One region of the Bradyrhizobium sp. 154 genome, then DNA from elsewhere that is predicted to be linked to it. Evidence: predicted binding sites of a transcription regulator. Region 1 holds the regulator's gene; the other holds the start of a gene.

Region 1 (4,497 bases):
CCGCCCTCGCCCTGGATCGGCTCGATCAGGATGCCGGCGGTCTGCGGACCGATCGCCTTCTTCACGGCCTCGATATCGCCATGCGGGACCTGGTCGAAGCCATCCATGGGCGGGCCGAAACCTTCAAGATATTTTGCCGAGCCCGTCGCCGCCAACGTCGCCAGCGTGCGGCCGTGGAAGGCGCCTTCGAAGGTGATCATGCGATAGCGATCGGGATGGCCTTTGGCGGCATGATAGCGCCGCACGACCTTGATCACGCATTCCAACGCTTCGGCGCCGGAATTGCAGAAGAACACGAAGTCCGCGAAACTTTCGTTGCACAAACGCGTTGCAAGCCGTTCGCCATCGGGACTCTGGAACAGGTTCGACATGTGCCAGAGCTTGGTCGCCTGCTCCTGCAATGCCTTGACCAACGCAGGATGGGCGTGGCCGAGCGCGTTCACGGCGACGCCCGAGGTGAAATCGAGATAGCGATCGCCATTGGTCGCGATCAGCCAGCAGCCTTCGCCGCGCTCGAAGCCAAGGTCCGCCCTGGCGAAAACGGGAAGCAGATGCGGCGCGGCGCTGTTGGTCATGACCATCACTTGGATGTTGCATTTGGACGTTGAGACCTGCCTGGCATGCCTTGCGCAGCGCACCATTGACCGGTCCGGAAAACGAAACGTGCCGCCTTTTAAGGGCGGCACGCGTCACCATCTTATGCCTGGCAAGACGGGTGTCAATGCCGCCCGGAAAGCCTCGCGAAACGCGAAATCCGTAGTCTTGCGGTGCCGATCTTGCGGGGTTTTCACCACGGAACATGTGGAAGCGAGTCGGCGGACTCTTGCGCGGGAGTCACGCCATATTGTAGCGTTTGGACTGTCAGATACGACATCTCGTGCAGCGGTTCTGATCCCAAGAGTCCTCATGTACCGGCGTAAACGTTCGGGCGTCAGTCACGCGCCCGGCGAGCCTTAAGGGATTCTGACGGCACGGGTTTTTCAAGGCTTAAGCATTCGCTGTGAGGCCCCAGGATGGCGGCGCGCAACGAGGGAAAGGGTGCAATGACGGTTTTGACCTGGTCCGACGATCGCGTCGAGCAGCTGAAAAAGCTCTGGGAGGCCGGACTTTCGGCCAGCCAGATCGCGGCCGAGCTCGGCAATGTGACCCGCAATGCCGTGATCGGCAAAGTGCACAGGCTCGGCCTGTCGGGCCGCGCCAAGAGCCCTTCATCGGCAGCGCCGCGGCCGCGCAAGGCGCGGCCCGCGCAGCATATGATGCGGGTGACCCGGCCGATCTCGCGCGGCAACACCGCGCTGGCGCAGGCCTTCGAGGTCGAGGTGGAGGCCGAACCGGTCACCTACGACAACGTGGTGCCGATGAGTCAGCGGCTGTCGCTGCTGGAATTGAACGAGGCGACGTGCCACTGGCCGGTCGGCGATCCCTCCAGCCCGGACTTCTTCTTCTGTGGCGGCAAGGCGCTGTCAGGCCTGCCCTACTGCGCCCAGCACTCGCGCGTCGCCTATCAGCCGGCAGCGGATCGCCGGCGGGCGGCACCGAAGCCGAGCACGCGGTGATTATTTCCTGAGATCGAACCGGCAGCCGTCACGCGGTGACGGCGCAACAAACCCGACGTCGTCCCGGACAAGCGAAGCGCCGGACCGGGACCGATAGCCACCGCAAGCCGTGGTTACGGGGACTCGGAGTTACCTTTTCGCGCAACAACCACGTCCTGTGGCTATGCGTCCGGATCGGCGCTTCGCTCCGGACAACGCTGCGCGTTGCCGGGAGCTACGCTTGTCCGGGACGACGACCGAGCTTGGTGACGCAGTTGGGCCTACGTCTGCTCCGCCTTTGCAAACCGATCATCCAGCGCATAACCCGCGCCGCGGACGGTGCGGATCGGGTCCTGCTCGCGGCCGAGATTGAGCAGCTTGCGCAGGCGGCCGATATGGACGTCGACGGTGCGCTCGTCGATGTAGATGTCGCGGCCCCAGACGCTGTCGAGCAGCTGCTCGCGCGAGAACACGCGGCCGGGATGCTCCAGGAAGAACTCCAGCAGGCGATATTCGGTCGGGCCGAGATCGATCGGCCGGCCCGAGCGCGCGACGCGGCGCTTGTCGCGATCGAGCTCGATGTCGCCATAGGCGAGCACGGTGGCGAGCCGCTCGGGGCTTGCGCGCCGCAGAAGGCCCTTCACGCGCGCGAGCAGCTCCGGCACCGAGAACGGCTTGACGATGTAGTCATCGGCGCCGGTCGCAAGACCCCGCACCCGCTCGCTTTCCTCGCCGCGCGCGGTCAGCATGATGATCGGGAGCTGCTTGGTCTCGGGACGGGTGCGCAGCCGCCGACACAACTCGATGCCGGACAGTCCCGGCAGCATCCAGTCGAGCACGATCAGATCGGGGATGTGTTCCTTGAGGCGGGTGTCGGCGTCGTCGCCGCGCATTACCGTCTCCACGTCATAGCCGTCGCCTTCGAGGTTGTAACGGAGAAGCTCGGTGAGAGCTTCCTCGTCCTCAACCACCATAATGCGTGCGCCCATGTTGTCGTCGCTCCCTAGGTATTCGGTACCGTCGTGGCGAAGGTCGTCATGTCGCCCTTCGGCCGCTTGTCGGTGATCGCCTGCCCCTCGATCATGTAGAACACGGTCTCGGCGATGTTGGTGGCGTGATCACCGATGCGCTCGATGTTCTTGGCGCAAAACATCAGATGGATGCAGAACGAGATGTTGCGCGGATCCTCCATCATATAGGTGAGGAGCTCGCGGAACAGAGAGGTGCAGATGGCGTCCACTTCCTCGTCGCCCTTCCACACCGCCATCGCCGCCGGCAAATCGTGCGCGGCATAGGCATCCAGCACCGACTTGACCTGCTGCTGCACGAGGTCGGTCATGTGCTCCAGGCCGCGGAACAGTTTCAGCGGATGGAAGTCCGTCTCCAGCGCCGCAACGCGCTTGCCCATGTTCTTGGCGAGGTCGCCGATGCGCTCGAGATCGGTGGCAACGCGCATGGCGCCGACGATCTCGCGTAAATCCACCGCCATCGGCTGGCGGCGGGCGATGGTGAGCACGGCGCGCTCCTCGATGCGCTTCTGAAGCGCGTCGAGCTCGGCATCGGTGGTGACGACGCGCTGGCCGAGCGCGACGTCGCGGCGGATCAGCGCGTCGACGGAATCGACGATCATGCGCTCGGCGATGCCGCCCATCTCGGCGACGAGGCGAGTGAGCTCCTGGAGGTCGGTATCGAAGGCCTTTGCGGTATGTTCAGTACCCATGTCCCGTCTCCTCAGCCGAACCGGCCGGTGATGTAATCCTGCGTACGCCGGTCGCTCGGCGACGTGAAGATCTTGCTGGTGTCGTCGAACTCGATCAGCTCGCCGAGATACATGAAGGCGGTTTTATCAGAGACGCGCGCCGCCTGCTGCATGTTGTGGGTGACGATCGCGATCGTGTAGTTCTCGGACAATTCCTGGATCAGCTCCTCGACCTTGGCGGTCGAGATCGGGTCGAGCGCCGAGCAGGGCTCATCGAACAAGATCACTTCGGGCCGCACCGCGACCGTGCGGGCGATGCAGAGGCGCTGCTGCTGGCCGCCGGAGAGCGACAAGCCGGACGCGTTGAGCTTATCCTTGACCTCGTTCCACAGCGCGCCGCCGCGCAGCGCCTTCTCGACGCGGTCGTCCATCTCGGACTTCGAGATCTTCTCGTAGAGGCGGATGCCGAAGGCGATGTTCTCGTAGATCGTCATCGGGAACGGCGTCGGTTTCTGGAACACCATGCCGACCCGGGCGCGCAGCAGGTTGAGGTCCAGCTTGGGATCGAGGATATTGGTCTGGTCGAGCAACAGCTGGCCGGTGGCGCGCTGGCCCGGATAGAGATCGTACATCCGGTTGAAGATGCGCAGCAGGGTCGACTTGCCGCAGCCCGACGGGCCGATGAAGGCCGTGACGCGGTTGGTGCCGAGGGCCAGATTGATGTTCTTCAGCGCGTGGTGCTCACCGTAGTAGAAATTGAGGTTGCGCGCGGTGACCTTGGCAGGCGCCTCGGGTAGCGGCTGTGAGCCGGGATGAACGGTCGGCGCACTTACGGAAACAGACATTTCACTCATTTTGCAGTCCTCTCGGCGCCAAGGATGCGCGCGCCAATGTTCAGGGCAAGCACGGTCAGGGTGATGAGCAGCGCCCCACTCCAGGCGAGCTGCTTCCAATAGGCGTAGGGGCTCTGCACGAAGTTGTTGATGGTGACAGGCAGGTTGGCCATCGTCTTGTCGAGGCCGAGGCTGAAGAACTGGTTCGACAGCGCCGTGAACAGCAGCGGCGCGGTCTCGCCGGCGACGCGCGCAGTCGCCAGCAGCACGCCGGTGATCAGGCCGGAGCGCGCGGCACGATAGGCGATCCGTTTGATCACCAGCGAGCGCGGCAGGCCGAGCGCGCTGGCAGCCTCACGCAGCGGGTTCGGCACCAGCAGCAACATGTCTTCGGTGGTGCGCACCACGACCGGGATCACGATCACGGCGA
Region 2 (4,497 bases), on a different contig from region 1:
CGGAGTTAGTGCATGCTCTCATCGATCGAGGCGCGATTCGCTCTTCTCATACTCGCGGGCCAAAAATCGGTTTCCCTCTCTTATCGGAACGGCGCCGCGGTCGCTGGTGCGCCTCAAGATGGTCGACGGCGTTTTCGTGCCTGGCACGTCGTGTAGCAGAAGTCGCGGAGCGTTGCACATTTACAACCCGCACCGCGGTTCGAGGTTGTAAGCTGGTCGATTAGAATGACCGAAACGTATTTTGTGTTTACTTCGATTGGATTAGCGGGGGCGAAAAGTGTTTGATGTCTATCGCAATGGGAGGCGTGACTTGCTCGTTCTAAGCACAGGCTCCGCGATACCCGGGCCTTACTCTGCAAATAAGTGGCGCAAGAGCAGAAAACGAATTGTCCTAGGCCAATGTTGCCGAACTTCGATAGCGTTCGTGACGCAACTTGCATACTGCAACACCGACTGCTCGCAACCTCATAACTGTTTGTAAACTGCTTCGGCGTAAATTCTCGGACACGACAATCTACAGATAGCCGGCGTGGTGGTCGTCATTATGGCAAGACTAGTCCAAGTTGGCCTGCCCCGTTGTATTTCGCGTACAGCTCTATTTTTCATAGTCTCGTGTTTTTCATGTTCGGCAAAGCGACGCCGATCCGTAATTGAGAATTGCGACCATGTCTTCAGTGCTAAAATTCCGGCAGCCATACAAGGCGAAATCTGAGACAAGTCCCCAGAGACTGCCCGGCATTGTGGCGAATGTCGCCGCTCTGTTGTCGCAGGTTCAAGCTCTCGACATTCAAACAGCAGATGACATCCGTCGGGCTGTTTTCATTCTTGAGCTCGCAAATAGCTGCATCCGATTGATCGTGGGGCAGACACAACTGAATGAAGCGACGAGAACGACTCTACTGGCTCAGTCGACGAAGATCGATTTGCTTATTGCAGAGACGCTCAGGGAGGCGGCGCATTTATTTGGAGAAACTGATTTGAAATTGGGGATTGCAGATGATGGAGAACAACCGAAAAACGCACCGTGTTCGCTTTGAACACAAGCATACGGTCAGCATCATGGGTGTCGATGGGACGTGGCGACGAAGCTGCACTCTTGTCGATGCCTCTGCAACCTGCCAAGCTTGAGGTCGACGGCTCAACAGACCCCCTGAAAGCACAGGAATTCTTCTTGGTTCTGTCCTCCACGGGTCTGGCATTTCGGCGTCGCCGACGTCCGACCCGTTGTCGTGACGATACGCCCAGCCCCTATCAATCGTAAAGCTTCGTGCGTCCCAAGCCGGTCACTTCGCATGCATGGTCAATCGTGCAGGTGAGCCGCTGGGCGAATGGCATCGTGCTCGGTTCTGCTGCTTTCGGAGCGGATAGACTGACTTGTGACTGTTGTCCGCCAGTTTCCTCTCGTCGATTGTATCTCACGTGGCCCTCCATTCGCACAAAGCTCGACTGGGCAAGAGTTGATGGTGCGACGAGCAACGTCAATGCGAACATCCGAGGGCGCTCGCGTACGACAGCGCATGTCAGCGGCGCTTTGAATGTTTCCGGACACCAAAGGGTGACGAGGAAATTCTTCGCGAATGCGCCAGCCACAGTGAGGCATCGCGCCAAGGCTAGTCTGCTAGTGTCGGCAGCAAATTCCCCAAGCGTTCGCCGCTGTTCACCGGCGTCTTATTCAACCATTATTCAACGAACGCGGCTGATGGCTACCTAAGTGCCTGAGTTTGCTGGCGCGCCGTCCAGAACAAAACCGCGAACTCATACACAATTGAAATTGCTTGTGATTTTTCTTGTCGTCAATCATTCGACGCCGGTCGGCCCGCTGTCGTAGGGGATTTCAGCCCGCCTCACGACGGCGAGCGCCTTTTGCTCCGGGATCGTAGTATTGTCGTCGGAAGCCGTCGAAGCTTCGAGACCGAGGATTTCGCGCAGCACTCGATCGCGGCGCTCAAAGAGATGCACTCCAGATCAAGCTGATGATCGCGGCAGCGGTCGGACGGCACGACAAACGGAGGACATTATGGCGTGGCGTGACGACAGGGCACGGGCAACTCTCATCCGCGAGGCAACGGGCAGCGTGCAGCCGGGCCGGAGCCCCCGGGCCTTTGCCGAGCTTCTGTTCGGCTACACCAATGTCGAGGATCTCGCCAATCACGATGCCTCGTCGCTGGCCTTCCTGGCGGAACAGGCCTGGGAGCACGTGCAGCAGCGCACGGCCGGCAGCGCCGATATCCGCGTCGTCAATCCGATGATGCCGGACGGGCGCGAGATTTCCGTGCTCGAAATTCTCAACGACAACATGCCCTTCCTGTTCGATTCCACGATGGCGGAGCTCGCCGAGCAGGGCATCGAAGTCACCCTCGTCGCTCACCCGATCATCGCGGTGGAGCGCGATGACCAAGGCAAGCTCCTGCGCTTTTACGGCGAATCACTGCCGGCGGGAGCAAAGGGCGCGCGCGAGAGCCTGATTCATCTCCACATCACTCGCCTGGACGCCGATGCGGATCGTCAGAAGCTGATCGACGGCCTCGCCGGCACGTTGAACGACGTCAGCGCCTGCGTCACCGACTGGCGCGCCATGCGCGAGCGCGTTGAGGCGGCAATCAAGACGTTCTCCTCCAATCCGCCGCCGCTGCCGATCGACGAGGTCGCCGAGGCCAATCAGTTCCTGCAATGGCTGTGCGCGGACAATTTCACCTTTCTCGGGGTGCGCGAATATCGCTTCTCGCCGGACAGCGATGCGTCCGACGACATCACGACCGGCGAAGGCCTCGGCATCCTCCGCGATCCCGATGTGAAGGTGCTGCGCCGCGGCAGCGAAATGGTGGTGATGACCTCGGAAATCCGCGAGTTCATGCGCGAGCCGACGCTGCTGATCGTCATCAAGGCCAATGTCTCCAGCCGCGTCCATCGCCGCATCCGGATGGATTATGTGGGCATCAAGCTCTATACGCCCGACGGCCGGCTCGAGGGCGAACTGCGTGTCGTCGGCCTGTTCACCTCGGGCGCCTACACCCGCTCGGCACGACAGATTCCTTATGTCCGCCACAAAGTTTCACAGGTGCTCCAGCGCGCCGGCTTCGACCCGAACAGCCATTCGGGCAAGGCGCTGGCACACATTCTCGAAGACTATCCGCGCGACGAACTGTTCCAGGTCGACATCGACACCCTCTACAATTTCGTCATGGAGATCCTGATCCTCTATGAGCGCCCCCGCGTCCGCGCGCTGGCACGCATCGACAAGTTTGATCGCTTCGTCTCCATCCTCGTCTTCATTCCGCGCGACAAATACGATACCGACGTGCGCACGCGCGTCGCCAACTTCCTCGCGCAGGTTTACAAGGGAACGCTAGCGGCATCCTACGTGTCCTTCCCCGAAGGATCGCTTGCGCGCGTCCACTACATCGTCGGGCGGTATGAAGGCAAAACGCCCGTCATCGAACGCGCCACGCTCGAAGCCGGGATCAGCGCCATCGCCGCGACCTGGGCCGACAAGCTGAAGGCAGCGCTCACCGCCTCGACCGACGGCATGCGGGCGCGCATGCTCACCAACCGATATGCCCGGGCCTTTAGCGGCGGCTATACCGAGGTGTTCGGCGCGAAGCAGGCGATCACCGATATCACGACAATCGAAAAGCTCACGCCAGCCCGCCCGGTGATGATCTCGGTTCACCGTCTGGAAGGCGAGGACGATCCCAGGCGCTTCGGCCTCAAGGTGTTTTCGGACGCCGCACCGCTGTCGCTGTCTTACCGCGTGCCGGTAATCGAAAATCATGGTCTGCGCGTGGTCAACGAACGCACCTATCAGATCGTGCCGGGTACCAGGCCGGAGCCGGTCTGGCTGCACGACATGACGATCGAGACCAGCGACGGCGAGCCGATCGAGATCAACCCGGACTTCAGCCACCGCCTGGAAGCCTCGATCATGGCGGTGGTCCGCGATCGCGCCGAATCCGATGGATACAACGGATTGATCCTGCGCACGGTCCTTGGCTGGCGGGAAGTCTCGACCATCCGGGCGCTGTCGCGCTATCTGCACCAGATCCGCGCGCCGTTCACCCAGGATTATATGTGGGCGACCTTGCGCAAGAACGCCGCGATCACGGCCACCCTCGTCGCGCTGTTCCAGGCCCGCCTCGATCCACGCCTCGCCGCCACGGATGCCGAGCGTTCGGCACGAGAGACGGCCCTCCTTGCCGAGATCGAGGAGCAGCTCAAATCCGTCGCCTCGCTCGATGAAGACCGCATCCTGCGCCGCTTCACCAATCTGGTCCAGGCAACCATTCGCACCAATCTGTGGCAAGTCGGCGAGGATGGACATCCGCGTTCGGTGATCTCCTTCAAGTTCGACGCGCGCAGGATCGATGACCTGCCGGCACCACGACCGCTCTACGAGATCTTCGTCTATTCACCTCGTGTCGAAGGTATTCACCTCCGCTTCGGCAAGGTTGCGCGCGGTGGCTTGCGCTGGTCCGACCGGCCGCAGGATTTCCGCACCGA

The links. The regulator PhoB, encoded in region 1, activates phosphate uptake and scavenging genes when phosphate is short. The targets are predictions, from matches to a motif close to TGTCATNNANCTGTCAT.
Region 2: IVA92_RS04625 (NAD-glutamate dehydrogenase) is a predicted target of PhoB. The motif match lies at 1,999-2,015, and genes of this name have one in related genera.

What each region holds. Positions count from the first base shown of each region.
Region 1 covers NZ_JADPKG010000030.1:262,273-266,769, reverse strand. Annotated here, with positions in the region: gene IVA92_RS06815 (aspartate aminotransferase family protein) at 1-575, opposite strand, end outside; gene IVA92_RS06810 (GcrA family cell cycle regulator) at 1,044-1,556, shown strand; gene phoB (phosphate regulon transcriptional regulator PhoB) at 1,817-2,524, opposite strand; gene phoU (phosphate signaling complex protein PhoU) at 2,539-3,255, opposite strand; gene pstB (phosphate ABC transporter ATP-binding protein PstB) at 3,267-4,088, opposite strand; gene pstA (phosphate ABC transporter permease PstA) at 4,085-4,497, opposite strand, start outside.
Region 2 covers NZ_JADPKG010000026.1:34,324-38,820, reverse strand. Annotated here, with positions in the region: gene IVA92_RS35930 (hypothetical protein) at 278-481, shown strand; gene IVA92_RS04630 (hypothetical protein) at 666-1,037, shown strand; gene IVA92_RS04625 (NAD-glutamate dehydrogenase) at 2,018-4,497, shown strand, end outside.